DNA from 3 places in the Rossellomorea sp. y25 genome. Region 2 is predicted to be linked to each of the others. Evidence: riboswitches for the same ligand, from Rfam matches in the RefSeq annotation. Region 2 holds a riboswitch; each other region holds the start of a gene.
What was found. A riboswitch is a leader RNA that binds a small molecule or an ion and turns the genes downstream of it on or off. The one in region 2 is predicted to bind thiamine pyrophosphate.

Region 1 (5,923 bases), 1.1 Mb from region 2:
TCGTTTCAGAAAAATTGGATTCCGATTGAGACGACTCCCCAGCTGCACTATCTTCCGATGATTTGGACTCCATATTCCCTTCTCTTCCGAACAGAGAAAACTCCGTATCTTCCTTATTTTTCTTTAACATTCGTTTAAAATAGTTCGTTAGTTCTTCCTTGGATTGAATACTGGGTAGTTTAGAGGTGACAGAAAAGGGTATTTCTGTATCTCCATCATAAGAAAAACCCCATTTGGTTTTCACTTTAGGAGAAATATGAAGTGTATACTGGTGTGGATCAGAAGGATATCCTTCTGGCGGTGCTTGAATTTGCAGTGTCTTTCGATTTTCATCCACCTTCAAGGAGACATTGATCCTCTCTCCATTGGAGTCTTCTACATAAATGTTCTGGGGCGTCACCGTTTCCTTATTCAGGGCCGTTGAAAATTGCAGATTCCATGAGTTATTCTCCATCACGAGAAGGTCGCCCTCCATCTTCCCCTCGGCCTTCACGACAGGTCTTTGACTATACACAAACGTTCCAAGTGCCACCAGCAACATAATACCAGCAATGATGAGCAGATACGATTTCTTACTCATGCTATGACCCTCCTATATGTTCTATTTGTTGATTAGACGTCAGGAGAGAGAAAATGTTACATGGGGTGTGAGTTTGCAGGGGATTCATTACGCCCGACTTTGTTCCTATTCTCTGCTGAAGCCAATAAAAAAAGACCCCACAAAAGTAAGGTCCGTCCCTCTATCTCATTCGCCTTGCACTTACGTTCAGCCGAGCGTTTCGGATGACTTGGTTGATGACTTCTGAGAAGATGAGTCCGATGGCGATGGAGCCTGAAATCATAAAAGCTTTAGCTGCCAGGTTGATGGCGGCATTGTAATCGTTTTGAACAAAATTTCTCATGGCATCGTACGCCAGTCCTCCAGGTACAAGAGGTATAATGCCGGCTACAGAGAAGATGATGACCGGGGTTTTATACATTTTCGCAAACACCTGACTGATCACGGCCACGACAAAGGATGCAAGTAACGTCGCAAGTACCGCATCGGCGTCGTTTAAACTCATTACTATGTAGATGATCCAGCCTAACATTCCAACAATTCCGCATTTGAAAAGGGACTGCTTTGGAGCATTGAAGATAATCCCGAATGCAGCAGCGGAGATGAAGCTGGTCACTAATTGTTCTATGATGAGCATTCCCTTTTCACCTCATTCTTTTTTCCTAATACTAAACAAAGTCACCCTACGTCAGAGTGAAAACTACGGCAATACCCGTCCCGATGGCAAACGCCGTTAAAAAAGCTTCTGCTCCCTTCGATAAACCCGACACCAAATGCCCTGCCATTAAGTCCCGGACGGCATTGGTAATGAGGAGCCCGGGAACCAGAGGCATCACTGATCCAATAATAATCTTATCCAGCTCCTGTCCGACTCCAAGCTGGACGAACCCATAGGAAAGCATTCCGATAATAAAGGAAGCGAGAAACTCGGCGAAGAATTTAATGGGCACAAGTCGATGAAAATAGATCAGGCTCGTAAACCCGACTCCACCAGCGAAAAGCGCAGGAATGAAGTCATTCCACATTCCCTGGAACATGATGAGAAAACATCCGCTTGCAATCGAAGCGGCCAATACCTGAATCACAAAGGAGTAAGAAAGATCAGATTGATCAAGCTTTTCCAAAGCATTGTATGCTTCTTCAAGGGTGAGATGCCCCTTACTGATTTGCCTTGAAATACTATTCACTAGGGTTACTTTTTCAAGATCGGTAGACCGTTCGTTTATTCGAATAAGCTTCGTTTTCGTTGGTTCAGACGTTTCAATCGAGAAGATGATCCCTGTTGGTGTAACATAGCTGTGAGATTCTGAAATCCCATAAGAAGCGGCGATCCGCATCATCGTATCCTCTACGCGATACGTTTCTGCACCACTTTGCAGCATGATCTTACCCGCCAGCAAACTTACCTCCATAATGTCATATCTTCTTATCATTTTTGCTTCCAATATAGATCTCTCCACACGTGCTATTTTTTGAATAGGTCTAGTTTATAGGAAAGAATGGGTGTAAGCAATGAGGAAGGGGATGATTTTACGAAGATTTAATCTGCGTAGAGGGTTTTAGGATTGAGTTTTTTTGTAACTTGACGAAAATTTTTCAGTCTCCGAATCTTTACTAATCATCCTTCTATTCCCTTTTCTCTTCCTTTTAAAGAGAATGTACAAAACAGTTACCAGCACAAATCCTGTTAGAACCAACAGTTGATATTCTTCTACCAACCCCAAGATCACTTCTCTATCACCATCATAGAACTTGCCTATACTTAAGAAAAAAAAGGTAGACGGAGCTATCCCAAGCATAGTAAGGAGAGAATACACTTTCAAATCCATTTTTGCCATGCCTGCCATGAAGGGGATGATATTTCCTAAATGAAGGGGACTTGCAATTGCTACGCTCCAGATTCCGTAACGGTTGAACTTTTCCTGAGCTTCTTTGAGCTTCTTCCGTTTTTCAGGTTTCAACCTTGCCTCAAGCTTCGCACCTAATTTTGAACTGATAAAATAAGGAATATAGCTACCCGCTGTATAAAGAAAGCTTCCTATTAGAGAAAGCACTCCTATCTCCATCCACGTTAATTCTAAAATAAATCCCATTGTTACGATGAAAAAAGTGCCCACAAAAGGGAAAGCACTTCCTTCAATAAATAGAGAAAGCAATACACCCCATATCCCCCACTCTGCCGAATAATTTGCCATGATTTCTTCCATCGAGGTCACTCCTATATGAACGAATAACTTAAGTATAAAAAAATCACCAACATGCAAACAGAAGCCGTAGAAGTAAATACTTCTAAGACCTGGGATGTATTTTCATAGAAAAAAGACCAGCCTCTTTATAGTGACCGGTCCAAATAACTTAGGATGCCTTTCGGTTGCTTTCTTGAGGAGATACCCTTACTTTGATCAATCTTGGCACTGTGTTGAGTACGATCAGCAGAGCGATTGAACAAAGAAGAGCTGAGCCCAACATGGTGATTCCGTTTGCTGCTAATGAAAAAAGTAGCGGCGACATGCCTTTTGGCGCATATTCTGCAAAGAAGACATATCCTGCGATGAAGTGCCAAAAATATCGACCCAGACTACCTAAAAACGTAGCAGCCACTACCCACATGACCGCTCTAGTTCGACGGTTACTTCTTACTGAGGATTGGATCTTACCGGAAAAGAATCCGGCAAGACCGATAAAGGCAAAGGCGATGAAATATTCAATTACCATTTGCACTGGAGTCGCAATCCAAGCGTCACCCAAGGCAATCTGCAATAGGCCCCATACAAATCCAGCCAGTATACCAGCCTTCCATCCTCTTCGATATGACAATAGAAAAATAGGAACCATTGCTATCGAAATGGAGATACTGGGTGATAGCTTAATAGAAGGAAGCATATCAAGGATAACGGCGAATGCCGCCATCAATGAGGCTTCAAGTAAAACGACAAGACGCATGTTTTTCATAAAAGAATCCCCCTTGTAAGATGAAACGAAACCATAAGGGGGCTGAATGTAAAAGGAAAAATAAGCCATGCTGCTTACTATCCACATCCCTACGCTAGTACTAACTAACAGGTTCAGAGGGTCAGAACAGATTGTTCACTCTCAGCTTTCGCTCCCCTTGTGGTAACGTTTATAAAGTTGTTTGGTTTTATTATACATGAAGAATGAAATGATAAAAGATAGAGAGGTTCACTCTTTAACTTCGCTATTGATTAAGGTGACTCATTAAGAGGATCGTGAAGTATGATGACGGGCATTGACTTAGGGGTAACCATGAATCCATAGACTTTTCCGTCCTTGTCCTTATACGCTACAGAATAATCTCCAAACTGGGGTGAGAATTCGACGTTCTGGTATTCGAGGTCCAGATCTTGATACTTCAGGCTGATATACAGGTTAGTGGCAATTCTTGCTGTCAAGTGTTGTACACTGGAAATCCGGTTGGCTACTATTATGAGGATGATTGCTAAACCAAGTAACATGACTTTCTTTGTCCTGGACAATCTGATCATTCATCAAGCCCCCTTTTATTTCTTCATGACTACTATACTCGTATACTCTCTATTATATACCTATTCACCGAACCATGACAAAAGAGCTACTTTTTTAGCAGCTCTTTTTCATTGTCTATAATCCCCAACTTAAAACAGCTCTCGATTTTTAATTTTCACAGTATTAAACAACCGTTTAATACTGTAAACTTTGACAAACCAACAACTTTCACGCTTAATCAAACGTTTGTTTAGTTGTCTAACATCTTCACCAGACGGGACATTTGGGTATGTAACTCATCGATTGGAACGAATCGGGCCTTCCTGAACATTTCTTTTCCATCTACAAATACGATGACCACCGGCACAGTAAAGATAGAGAACCCACCAGCTATTTCCGGTATTTCCCCTGCATCGGCATGAATGGACTTTACATCTTGAAACTCTTCCAGCACCCCTTTCACTTGGGGCAGTAGAGCGTGACAAACAGAGCAATTGGGTCTGGATATGTATAGTAACACCATCTTTTCTCCTGCCAGAGTAGCATTGATAGTTTCTAAAGAATGAACTTCTTCCATATCTAACCGTCTCCCTTCTTTCATTACACACACTAGTAATATGTATACCCACCTATTCAAAGGTTTACTAATAGGAACCCGCGGGAAAAGATAAACGAAGACAAAATAATTTGAAAAATGGAGGAGATTGAATTGAAACCGACTGTTAAGGAATTTTATGACGATAAGGAATTAATTACAGAAGTTGAAAAGCTTTCTTCTCAAGGTATCGACAAACACAATCTTTATGTATTATCCCATGATGATGACCGGACGGACAGAGTCGCTGATCGGGCTGACGCCAATGAGATCGGTGTTAAGGAAACAGGCATCGGGACTGCAGTAGGGAACATGATTCTGAATAAAGGCGACGAACTCCGAAACAAGCTGATGGAAGTTGGATTTTCCCACGCAGAAGCGGATCAGTACGAAGGAAAGCTCGATGAAGGAAAGATATTATTGATTGTTAAGAACTGACCTTATAGAACAATGACTTAGGATGATTCCCCGGAATCATCCTTTTTTGTCTTGAAAAACATATAGCTTCCCGTTTGCTGGTCTTCTAAACTTAGGGCCATTAAACCCTCGTTTAATCAGCTCTTTTCTCATAAACATCATAATCCCGCCATGCCCAACAATGAGAACGTCCTCACCCTCATGTATGATCGCTTCGACAATCCTGTTGATTCTTTTAAGGATTTCATTCTTACTTTCAGGCTGAGAACGATGATTAAACCACCAGGCTACCCGGATCATAAACAAATGTAAAAACAGAGGAAGCTTTCTCTTGTAATTGAATAAGGGAGATAGTCTGATTTCACGTAGTTCCTTCAACGATACGATATCCCCGGCATAGACTTTTCGAGCAGTTACTTCTGCCCTGGTTAAGTCACTTGCGTAGCACTTCTTCCATTCAATATCATGAAGATCAACCTCATTCTCTTCTACATCAGACTCATCGTACTCTTCTACCCACTTCATTAGTTCTTCGGATGTTACAAATCTTTCAGGGTATCCTCTTTTTACTTTAAAATGCCTTACGAGACCAATCTTCACATTTTCACCCCCTTCACTACCATTATACTATTTTTGGAAATAAAAAAAGCATGCGACCTAAGTCGCATGCTTACTTTTATTAACCCAACGATACGTCCAGAATCATCATTACAACAAATCCCAACATGAGTCCCAATGTGGCCAAGTCTGTACTTCCAGAGGATTGAGACTCTGGGATCAGCTCTTCCACTACTACGAAAATCATTGCCCCTGCAGCAAAAGCAAGTGCGTAAGGAAGCAATGGCTGCACTAATAGGACAGCAGCTGCA
Region 2 (5,923 bases):
TGCTGCTTCAAATGTAGGAATCGCCATGGGTGGGGCAGGAACCGATACAGCACTGGAAACGGCCGATATCGCGCTAATGAACGATGATCTTTCAAAACTGCCATATATCATTCGCTTAAGTCGAAAAACGCTTACCATCATCAAGCAAAATATCTCATTTGCCATCGGTATCAAGCTCCTTGCATTATTACTTGTCATTCCCGGTTGGCTTACTCTATGGATTGCGATTTTTGCCGATATGGGAGCGACATTACTCGTTACATTGAATGGTCTTAGATTATTAAGAGTAAGAGACCGGAAGTGAGGGATGTCAAGTGGGTCACGACCACAGTCATGGACACAATCAGAATAAAAAAGCATTATTAATCAGTTTCCTATTTATTTTCACCTTTATGATCGTAGAAGTCATAGGTGGAATCGTCACAAATAGTCTTGCTCTTCTTTCCGATGCGGGACATATGCTTAGTGATGCAGCCGCTTTAGGTCTTAGTTTGGCAGCTTTTTATATAGGTGAGAAGGTTTCGGATAAAGGGAAGACGTATGGGTACAAGAGATTCGAAATACTGGCGGCGTTTATGAATGGCATCACGTTGATTCTCGTTTCACTCTATATTTTCTGGGAAGCGTATCATCGTTTTATAGATACTCCTGTAGTTTCACCAGGTATGATGGTGATCGCCATCACAGGTCTGGTTGTAAACATGATCGTGGCATGGATCTTAATGAGAGGGGATACAGAACATAACTTGAATGTCCGAAGTGCCTTTCTTCATGTACTTGGTGATATGTTGGGATCGGTCGGGGCCATCGCAGCCGGACTCTTGATCTATTTCTTTAATTGGAACTTGGCGGATCCTATTGCTTCTGTCATGGTTGCCATTCTAATCGTCATTTCCGGATGGAGAGTAACGAAGGATTCCATTCATATCTTAATGGAGGGATCCCCAAAAGGTATCGATACGGAACAAGTGATGAATGGCCTGGCAGCTATCCCGGGAGTCATTGAAGTCCATGATCTTCATGTATGGTGCATCACGTCGGGATTCACAGCTCTAAGCTGTCATGTGGTGGTGGGAAGCGAAGTGAATCGAGATACGATTTTATTACGGCTCTCAGCCTATCTTGAAGAGGAATTTGCTATTCATCACTCTACGATTCAAGTGGAGGGAAAAAGTGTCACAGAGGGACATCATCACGTTTGTACGTAACAGCTGTCGTTTTATCCTAATATTACCAATGTGTAAGAGGATGTTTAGTTCAGTCTCGATTTGGGGTATATCCTCAACTGGAGGGATGAACATGTTACATCAAGAAAATAAATCAGAGAAGCAAAAGACACCTGAATTTAAGAAGGATTTCTATATTCAACAATTATTAAGGATTGGCGTATATAAATATTTTGGTAAGCAGCTTTATGAGCTCTCCATGAATGAACTACAAGATGTCTATCTGGAATATTACGTTGGTGGCGATATAGCGAATTAAAAAAGACGAACCTTTTAGAAAAAGGATCGTCTTTTTTGCTGTACTAAGTTCTATTACGGCACATCATGTCCCATAGAAGTTTGCAGGATTTCAAACCATTGATCGTGGTTTAAAGAAATAGAAAGAGAGTCGATTGCATGTTGGATGCGTTCTTTTTTACCGGAACCGACGATAGGCATAATGTTTGAAGGGTGATTAAGAAGCCAGGCATATAGAACTTCATCAATTCCCTTTGCACCTGTTTCTTCTTTTATCTTCTTCAATGTATGTCGAAGACGAATGGCTTTCTCATCCTCTCCCTTGAAAATCGCACCGCCTGCGAGTGGAGACCAGGCCATCGGCGCGACACGTTTCTCCTGACAAAGGTTTAATGTACCGTCTTCGAAGTTTTCTAAGTTATAGGCAGATAATTCGATTTGATTCGTGATCAATGGAAACGGCAAATAGGATTGAAGCATATTCCATTGATGATCTTTAAAGTTTGATACTCCAAAGTGACGTACCTTTCCTTCTTCCTTCAATTGAGTGAAGGATTCAGCCACTTCTTCTCCATTCATAAATGGATCTGGCCTGTGAATCAATAATAAATCGATGTAGTCCGTTTTTAGATTCTGCAGTGAGTTTTCAACAGATGTCAAAATATGCTTTTTACTCGTGTTGTAATGATGTGTTTTATGTTCCGGACGATTTTCAGAAGGGAGGACAATACCGCATTTCGTCACAATCTCCATTTTCTCACGTAAGGAAGGCTGAAGGGCAAGGGCTTCACCAAATAAGGCTTCACACATGTACGAGCCATAAATATCTGCGTGATCAAAAGTTGTGATTCCATTTTCAATATTTTCCTGGATCAAAGCAAGGGTTTCTTCCTTTGATTGATTCCAGTCTGCAAGTCTCCACAACCCATGAATGATTCTTGAGAATGATAAGTCTTCCGTCATTTGTATTCTTTGCATGGATGCAACCTCTTTTCATATGGTATGTAGACATTCTTTCATAGTCATACTAAACGTATATTACTATGTTTGGAAGGGAATTAAAAATGATTGAACCTCTTCATGATCTATTATTGAACTGGAAGGTTCATCCTTCCTGCATAGAGACTGTGGACAGTCATCCGAATGTTTATAAGGTAAAGAATCTGGGGAAGACATATTATTTGAAAAAAAGATTCAATTCTTCTGTGAAGATGCTAGAAGAAGAGTATCTCTTAACGACCTATTTACAGGAAAGCGGACTTACCGTTGAAAGGCCATTGCTAACGGTCTCACACCAGTCTTATGTACAACAGCATCAAGATTTCTACTCCCTGTATCCAGCCCTCGAAGGAAAGCCAGTACAAGTCTATTCCTTAGCTTCTCTTAAAAAGGCGGGAACGTATCTCTTTCAACTCCATGGCAGACTAAAACAATATGTCTGTAAATACGAGGTAGAAGAATGGAAAGTTGACACACATTTGAGAGAGTGGATAGCCGTGCAAGATCCGACATCGATTGAAATATGGGGGAAAGGGTTTATAGGCAGGCTAAATGAGTGGTCTTTCTCCTATAGCAAATTGCCTCATCAACTCGTACATAGTGACTGCCACCCGCGTAATATCCTCATAAATGAGGAAAGGGTGACCGGGGTCATCGATTTTGAAAGGATACGAAAAGCCCCCCGTATAGCAGATATCGGTTACTTTATCGCAGGGATCCTCAAAGACCTGGTACAGCAAGATAAGAAAGAGCATTTCGAATGTATCCATACCTTTTTGGCGGGGTATCACTTCGATGCTGCCTTAACGCAAGATGAGAAGAGACTGCTGCCATTCTTAGTCATTATCTTCCTTGTCCAATATACGTTTTTTTACAATCAAAAAGGGTATTCACATCTTGTATCTACCTATATACCGTTTATTAACGGACTTGTAGATAACGGTGATTACGAACGAGCCTTTCAAATTTAATTAACTTTAATAGGAAATGCTTGAATATCCATCTACTCTGTGGCAAAGTAGGGTAGAAGATAACGTTTAATTTCATAGTAAAAGTGTAGGGGAACCGGTATGGCCGGTTGAGATTGTATCCTGTAGATACTGACCCTTTGAACCTGAACTGGCTGATACCAGCGTAGGAAACATTCTCTTAAACAATACATGATCATGTTTAACGATGCGTCCCGGGCTGAAGGCTTGGGGCGCTTTTTGTTATAGTGTCCCAAAGCTTTTTAGGTTCCATCTGCCTTTTGTTTTACATTCATTCACCTTATTAAGTGAAGAATAACGAATAAACGTTACAACTACATATGAGGATTTGAGGAGGAATCAAGATGAAAAAATGGATGGTCATCATCTGTGCTGTCTTTCTTTTAACTGCCTGCAGCGGTGGAGGAAATACGGCAGATGAACAAAAGGATGATCTTAAAAAGGTATCGGTCGTACTGGACTGGACACCGAATACCAATCACACTGGATTATACGTTGCGAAAGAAAAAGGATACTTCGAAGAGAAGGGGCTGGATGTGGATATCATCTTACCAGGTGAGGCTGGGGCAGATCAACTCGTTGCCTCGGGTAAAACTGAGTTCGGGGTTGGATACCAGGAAAGTGTCACACAAGCCAGGGTACAGGATGTTCCCCTCGTATCAATCGCTGCGGTTATACAGCATAATACCTCGGGGTTTGCATCACCTAAGAGCAAGGATATTACGACACCAAAGGATTTTGAAGGTAAAAGTTATGGCGGTTGGGGTTCCCCTGTTGAAAAAGCTGTCATGACATCGATTATGAAACAAGAAAACGCAGATGTAGAGAAAGTGGATTTTGTAAACATGGGAGATACAGATTTCTTTACTGCCGTGAAACGGGATGTTGACTTTGCATGGATCTACTATGGATGGACAGGTATTGAAGCAGAGCTTCGCGGTGAGGAATTGAACATGATGTACGTAAAGGACTACTCTGAAAAACTGGATTATTACACTCCTGTCCTGACAACAAATGAAAAAATGATTGAATCAGATCCCGATACGGTTAAAGCCTTCTTGGCAGCTGCTTCAAAAGGGTATCAGTTTGCAATCGACAAACCGAAGGATGCAGGTGAAATTCTTTTAGAGGCAGCTCCGGATCTTGATGAAGAATTAGTCATGAAGAGCCAGGAATGGCTGGCTCCTAAATACAAGGATGATGCTGACAGATGGGGAGAGCAGAAGCTTGAGGTATGGGAAAACTATGCTTCATGGATGTATGAGAACAATTTATTAGATAAGGAACTGGACAGTAAAAAAGCTTTTACAAACGAATTTTTACCAAATTAAGAGGTGAACAAAATGGGGAACGCACTCGTAAGCATACAAATTATTCCGAAGACGAAAAATGGTGAAGACGTTATACCATACGTGGATGAAGCCATCGCGATCATTGATAAATCTGGTGTCCGTTATGAAGTCCATCCATTAGAAACGACAATGGAAGGAAATCTATCTGACTTATTTAAGGTGATTGAACAAATGAATGAACGAATGATTGAAATGGGCAGCTCAAACGTCATTTCTCAAATCAAGGTATTATATCAGCCGGCCGGGATTGAAATGGATCAATTAACGGAGAAGTATAAAGGATGAAAGCATGGATATCGAAAGGATGGAGACCCTTCTTGGTCATCATCCTTTTATTCATCATTTGGGAATCCACCATTAGAGTATTTGAGGTGCCGGCATGGCTAATGCCTTCACCTTCAGAAATATGGGCAGAAGGAGTCGCCTCATGGTCCACGTTTACAACACATCTTGCTTCGACAACACTCCTTACGATCGGAGGGTTTGTGATTGGATGTACGATTGGCATCGGGACTGCAGTGGGTCTGCATCTCCTCCCTAAAGTAAGAGAAGCGATATATCCACTTATGATTTTGTCTCAAAATATTCCGATCATCGTCCTGGCTCCTTTACTTGTTATCTGGTTTGGATTTGGACTATTGCCGAAAATCATTGTGATTACGTTGATCTGCTTTTTTCCGGTCGCGGTCTCGGCGCTGGATGGGTTCAGACAGACGAACCCCGAGTATATTCTTTACATGAAAATGTCAGGAGCATCAAAGGGGCAAATCTTTCGAAAAGTTGAATGGCCGCATGCACTACCGTCCATCTTCTCAGGACTGAAAATTTCAGCTACCTATAGTGTGATGGGGGCAGTCATCTCGGAATGGTTAGGTGCTCAGAAAGGAATCGGGGTCTACATGACACTTGCCTCTTCTTCCTTCAGGACAGACAGGGTATTTGTTGCCATCTTTATGATTATGCTGCTCAGCCTGGCTTTCTTCGGCATCATCTTGTTATTAGAAAAAATCATGATTAAGTGGAATCGGAAGGAGGACAAATAGCATGACAACCTTATCCATTCAAAATATGTCCAAATACTTTGACGGAGAACTGATCCTGGATAACCTTTCCATACATG
Region 3 (5,923 bases), 1.0 Mb from region 2:
AATTTATTAATCGTACTGGGGAAAATGGGAAAATAGGGATTATCCCTGCAGCAAGTTCCAGTTTGAAATCATCAAAAGCATTTAAAGAGGATCTTTCCTCATATGGTGTTCCGACAGAAAGAATCGACATTCTTCCTATATCTAATCATGACTTTAAAGGGACGGGAGAAGACGAGTCCCAGTGGGCAGATAATAAGAATAACCCGGATTTGGCAGAAAGGATTCTAGAGTATGATGCCATTTGGTTTGTAGGTGGTGATCAAACGGATATCACTCGATCCCTATTAAACGAAGATGGATCGAAGTCAATGGCTCTTGAAAGCATTTGGGAAATCTATCGTAATGGAGCCGTTCTTGGCGGTACAAGTGCAGGAGCTGCAATCATGAGCGATGTGATGATCGCAGGTGGAGGAAGCTACGAGACTCTATCAAAAGGATTTACAGATATGTATGACGGGATGTCTCAACAAGAAGGTGGACCTGGATATCTTGAGAAGGGATTAGGGTTCTTCCCGTATGGTATTGTGGATCAGCACTTTGATAAAAAAGCACGATTGGGGCGTTTAATTGCAACCAATGCTGAACATGGAGAAGAAAATGAATTCGCCTATGGCATCGATGAAGATACGGCGATGATAGTGGATAACGAAGCGAAAACCATTGAAGTAAAAGGTAGAGGCGGCGTTTCCGTAGTAGATTTGAGTCAGTCAAATCTATCACAATCATCGCATACGTATAAAAATATTCAATTATCATGGATTACCTCTGGAGATCAATTAAATTTAAATACAAATGCATATACGATCAGTGATCATAAGGTTTCAACAAAAGACTATGAATATTACGAATATAAAGCTGCTCCCCATACAGGAGTATTAACGCCGCACCCTTCTCTTGCAAACTATTTAAGCTATAGCCTTCTTGATAACTTTGGCCAGGATGAAGTGAAGAGCTATAGTTTTTCTGAAGATGAAGGCTTCGAACTGACTTTCAAAAAGGGAGATCAAACGGAAGGCTTTTGGGGTTATAAAGATGGAAACAAAGATGATTACTCATATCTCAATGTGAAAATGGATATCGTACCAGTAAAAATCTCGATTGAAAACAAATAGAATTGAACGGAAAGCCTGGGCGGATTGACGCTCAGGCTTTTTCAAAGTGAATCAACTTTTCTTAGGTCATTTGCCAGTATATTTGATTGGTAGCATCTGATATACTAGTGATAACAAAGTGCTAGCAGTTGCTAACAGATAGATAGAAAAGGAGGGCGAACCTTGTCAGATCAAGGAAGAATGCAGCTTAATGTAAGGGTTGATACGGAAACATCAAAGAAATTGGATGAAATCGTTGAATACTATCAGCAAAACACGAAGATTGGAAGAGTTTACAAAGGCGATGTGTTAACTGATATCATCCATAAATCCTACGAGGTCATGCAGAAGCAAAAAGCGATTCAAAATCGGAAATATTAATATTTTTCTGTCTTGGGATTCATATGATCAACTCCTCTAATAGATAATGAAAATTCAGCCACTCGGTATGAAAATATGGGATAATTCATGTAATAATATAGGAGACATGTTTAAAATAATGAAAGTAAAAGAGGTCCTCATCGTGCAAATGCCGAAAAAGTTAATCAATATTCAAAAAGGGTCCGGAATTTCCCCGTACATATGGAGCATCATCAGCATCCTGCCATTTTATTTTATCTTTCAGTCCTCCTCTACGATCGAAATTGTTGTAGGGATTTCCTTGACCATCATGTTCTTTATTTCTTTACGATTTGCTTTTATTTCAAAGGACTGGCCGGTTTATTTATGGACATCAATTTTAATTGCGATATCCATTACCATGACCATTCAATTTAATTTTATCTACTTTGCTTTTTATATTGCCTATTATAATGGGAATATAAAAAACCGGGTGGCGTTTTTAACCCTTTATATTATCCACCTTGTGTTAACGACGGCATCGATCAATTATAATTTTGTTATACAGGATGAATTATTTTTATCTCAATTTCCTTTTATTCTGATCATTTGGATAAGCGTCATTCTGTTACCGTTTAATATTTATAATCGAAATAAACAGGTGCAGCTCGAAGATCAGTTGGAAGATGCTAATAAACGTATTTCAGACTTGGTCAAGCAGGAAGAACGCCAGAGGATTGCCCGTGATCTACACGATACTTTGGGTCAAAAGCTTTCTCTCATCGGTTTGAAAAGCGATCTGGCCAGAAAATTGGTGTACAAGGATCCAGAGCAGGCCCGGAGTGAATTAAAGGATGTTCAGCAGACGGCACGAACCGCTTTGAGTGAAGTAAGGACAATGGTTTCACAAATGAGGGGTATTCGATTAAAGGACGAAATCGTCCGGATCAAACAGCTATTAAAGGCAGCGGAAATTGATTTCGTGATGGATGATGAAGTCATGCTGCCCCAAGCATCACTCTTTCTGGAAAATATCTTGAGCATGTGCCTAAAAGAAGCCGTGACGAATGTTGTCAAACATAGTAAGGCTTCATACTGTGAGCTCATCATTGAAGAGTCGGATAAAGAGATGACCATTGTGGTGAAGGATGATGGTGTAGGAATCGGAGGAGATTACACACAGTCTAAAGGCAGCGGTTTAATCGGGATGAGAGAACGCTTGGAATTTGTAAATGGAAGTTTAGACATCCTTACAGAGAATGGGACCATCTTGATTATGAGAGTGCCGAAAGTGATTAAGCAGACAGACAGGGAGGGAATGGAATGATTCGAATTGTTATCGCGGAAGATCAGCGAATGTTATTAGGTGCCTTAGGCTCGTTACTTAGCTTAGAGGATGATATGGAAGTGGTGGGAAAGGCGGGCAATGGAGAAGAAGCCATTGCCCTCGTCCACGAGCTGCAGCCGGATATTTGTATCATGGATATTGAAATGCCTAAAAAGACCGGTCTTGAAGCAGCAGAGGAGTTAAAAGGCGAAAATTGCAAAGTGATTATCCTGACAACCTTTGCCAGGTCCGGTTATTTCCAGCGTGCATTAAAAGGGGGAGTGAAGGGTTATTTGTTAAAGGACAGCCCAAGTGAAGAACTGGCGAACTCGATTCGCCTTGTGATGGAGGGTAAACGTATTTATGCACCAGAGCTCATGGACGATGTGTATAGTGAAGAGAATCCTTTGACAGACCGTGAAAAGGAAGTGTTGGAGCTGGTTGCTGACGGGAAAAACACGAAAGAGATAGCCGATGAGCTTAGCCTGAAAACGGGTACCGTCCGAAACTATATCTCTACCATACTCGACAAGCTTGAAGTTAAAAATCGAATCGAAGCCATCACTCAATCAAAAGAAAAAGGATGGTTTAAATGATGGGCAGGGAGGGACTTCCAACATGGAAGCCCCTCCCTACTTTAATTGTAATGATTGTCATCCCATAATCCATTTTTGTATATTTATACATTTGTAGTATGCAGTTAATATTGCTGTAAAGAGCTTTATTCTTAAAGGAATTTCATTAAAATTTTTAAAGTGGGTATCCTTTGCTGTGATTGGTTTTGTAGGGGAAGGGCGAATGGGAAATTGATGAAAGGTTTTCTTTTTGGTGTTGACAAGCAAAAGAATCATGGTACGATAGCATCGAATACAAAATTTCATAGGACGATCCACTAGGGGTGCCTTATTAAAGGCTGAGATTAAAGTATGACTTTAAGACCCTTTGAACCTGATCTGGTTGAGACCAGCGTAGGGAAGTGGTGTTTGACGGTCGCGTAGAATCGTAATCTTACATTCTGATCTCAAGCCACTTTCTGTATGCTGCATGCATAATGGGAAGTGGCTTTTTTGTTGCCCAGTTCGGGTCGTCTGGAAAAGGAGAAAGATATTATGTCATTTTCAACGTACTTAAGAAACGAAGTAAACGAAATTTGGGAAGCGAGCTTTCAACATCCTTTCGTTAAAGGGATTGGTGAGGGAACCCTCCCCCTTGAAAACTTCAGGTATTACATCCTGCAAGATGCCTATTACCTATCCCACTTTTCAAAGGTGCAGGCACTTGGGGCAGCCAAAGCAACAGACTTACATACTACCTCTAGAATGGCAACACACGCTGTTGGGACAAATGAAGCAGAGCTTTCACTTCATGAAAATTTCTCAAATCGATTAGGGATCACGGAAGAAGAAAAACAGCAGTTTGAACCTGCTCCTACGGCTTATGCGTACACGTCACATATGTATCGGTCCGCTCAGTATGGGGGGCTCGCAGATATTCTGGCGGCAATACTCCCCTGCTACTGGTTGTATTATGAGATCGGTGAACGCTTGAAATCATGTACACCTGAGGAGGCCATTTATCAGGAGTGGATCGCAGCTTATGGGGGAGAATGGTTTCGGGAGTTAGTGGAAGAACAGATTCAGCGACTGGATGGATTGGCAGCAACGATGACAGAAACAGACAAGGAAAGAATGAAAGAGAATTTCATTTTGAGCAGCATTTATGAATTCCAATTTTGGGAAATGGCATACACACTCGAGAAATGGCCGTTTCAGTCTTCTTTAGTCAAAGAAGGTAAAGTACATGTCTAAATTAAAGCTGACGGACATTTTAGTAACGGTCGTGATCTCCATAGGTTTTGGAATTATATATAAGCTTTGGGGACCGGTTTATAACCTGTTAAAGCCATTTGGATTGCATGCGGATCAACTGATCTATGGCATGTGGTTCATGGCGGCAACCGTGGCTTTTTTAATCATTAGGAAACCTGGTGTCGCACTTCTGGCAGAAATTGCAGCATCTTCAGGGGAATTTCTCATGGGAAGTGAATGGGGCCTCGAGGTACTCCTATTCGGTCTTATTCAAGGATTGTTTGCAGAGTTGATTTTCCTTATCACCCGCTATAAGCGTTATGATGTCATCATCATTTGTGCAGCAGCTGTGGGCTCAGCAATTGGCTCAATCCTGATGGACTACTTTAAGGGATACATGGGAGACCTGGTTCTGTGGAATTTATCACTTTTTATTGGTGCCAGATTAATAGGATCCATCGTGATAGCAGGCATAGGAGCCTTTTATCTCGTTAAGGCTCTGGAGAAAACGGGGGTAACCAGTTTAGTCAGAAATGCAGAGCAAAAAGATTATGACGCGTTGAATCAGTAAAGGAGGGAAGGACGATGCATGTTGAAAATCTGCGCCTTACATTCTCCGGTTCAGAGGAACTGATGTTTAAAGACGTAAGCCTTTCAATAGAAGATGGGGAAAAGGTATTGCTATTAGGACCGTCGGGATGTGGCAAATCCACACTCCTCCAGGTTTTTTCCGGTGTGATACCCCATTCGATAGATGTGCCGATGAAAGCTGACTCGATTGAACGTCCTGAATCCTTCGGGTATGTCTTTCAAGATCCGGACGCTCAATTTTGTATGCCCTATGTAGATGAGGAAATTGCCTTTGTTTTGGAGAACAACCAGATTCCAAGAGACGAAATGCCAGAGATTATTAAAGAACTGTTAGAGAAGGTGAATTTAAGTCTGAGGGATTCCCATACGAAAATCTCCTCTCTATCTGGGGGGATGAAGCAAAAATTAGCCATTGCCTCTGCCCTTGCGCTCCATCCCCATACGCTATTTCTGGATGAGCCTACAGCCATGTTAGATGAAGAGAGTACAAAATCTGTATGGGAAACAGTGAAAACGACATGCAAAGATAAAACGTTACTTATCGTTGAGCATAAGCTTGGGCACGTACTGGATATCATAGATCGTATTATTCTTTTCGATGCTAGTGGAAGAATAGTGGCTGATGGTCCAAAGACTCACATTTTATCAAATTTTAAGGAAACAATGAAAACAGTTGGGGTATGGTATCCGGAAGCGTGGAAAGATTATCTTTCTTCCCACCTCCCGGAGAAGGCTGCCCCGTTTGGAAAAACGAATATAAAGCTAGA

Region 1: linked by a shared signal. The riboswitch ahead of thiT (energy-coupled thiamine transporter ThiT) and the one ahead of AAEM60_RS07235 (ABC transporter substrate-binding protein) in region 2 are both predicted to bind thiamine pyrophosphate.
Region 3: linked by a shared signal. The riboswitch ahead of tenA (thiaminase II) and the one ahead of AAEM60_RS07235 (ABC transporter substrate-binding protein) in region 2 are both predicted to bind thiamine pyrophosphate.

What each region holds. Positions count from the first base shown of each region.
Region 1 covers NZ_CP145886.1:396,455-402,377, reverse strand. Annotated here, with positions in the region: gene AAEM60_RS02130 (beta-propeller domain-containing protein) at 1-580, opposite strand, end outside; gene AAEM60_RS02125 (threonine/serine exporter family protein) at 741-1,196, opposite strand; gene AAEM60_RS02120 (threonine/serine exporter family protein) at 1,243-1,992, opposite strand; gene AAEM60_RS02115 (VTT domain-containing protein) at 2,119-2,766, opposite strand; gene thiT (energy-coupled thiamine transporter ThiT) at 2,915-3,511, opposite strand; TPP riboswitch at 3,581-3,679, opposite strand; gene AAEM60_RS02105 (hypothetical protein) at 3,763-4,062, opposite strand; gene AAEM60_RS02100 (thioredoxin family protein) at 4,293-4,619, opposite strand; gene AAEM60_RS02095 (general stress protein) at 4,752-5,075, shown strand; gene AAEM60_RS02090 (histidine phosphatase family protein) at 5,112-5,654, opposite strand; gene AAEM60_RS02085 (ZIP family metal transporter) at 5,734-5,923, opposite strand, start outside.
Region 2 covers NZ_CP145886.1:1,451,074-1,456,996, forward strand. Annotated here, with positions in the region: gene AAEM60_RS07210 (heavy metal translocating P-type ATPase) at 1-304, shown strand, start outside; gene AAEM60_RS07215 (cation diffusion facilitator family transporter) at 315-1,208, shown strand; gene AAEM60_RS07220 (Fur-regulated basic protein FbpA) at 1,300-1,485, shown strand; gene AAEM60_RS07225 (aldo/keto reductase family oxidoreductase) at 1,539-2,441, opposite strand; gene AAEM60_RS07230 (phosphotransferase) at 2,528-3,433, shown strand; TPP riboswitch at 3,511-3,620, shown strand; gene AAEM60_RS07235 (ABC transporter substrate-binding protein) at 3,796-4,782, shown strand; gene AAEM60_RS07240 (thiamine-binding protein) at 4,795-5,088, shown strand; gene AAEM60_RS07245 (ABC transporter permease) at 5,085-5,846, shown strand; gene AAEM60_RS07250 (ABC transporter ATP-binding protein) at 5,848-5,923, shown strand, end outside.
Region 3 covers NZ_CP145886.1:2,476,359-2,482,281, reverse strand. Annotated here, with positions in the region: gene AAEM60_RS12395 (cyanophycinase) at 1-1,112, shown strand, start outside; gene AAEM60_RS12390 (hypothetical protein) at 1,275-1,472, shown strand; gene AAEM60_RS12385 (sensor histidine kinase) at 1,621-2,757, shown strand; gene AAEM60_RS12380 (response regulator transcription factor) at 2,754-3,353, shown strand; TPP riboswitch at 3,642-3,749, shown strand; gene tenA (thiaminase II) at 3,867-4,565, shown strand; gene AAEM60_RS12370 (ECF transporter S component) at 4,558-5,136, shown strand; gene AAEM60_RS12365 (ATP-binding cassette domain-containing protein) at 5,151-5,923, shown strand, end outside.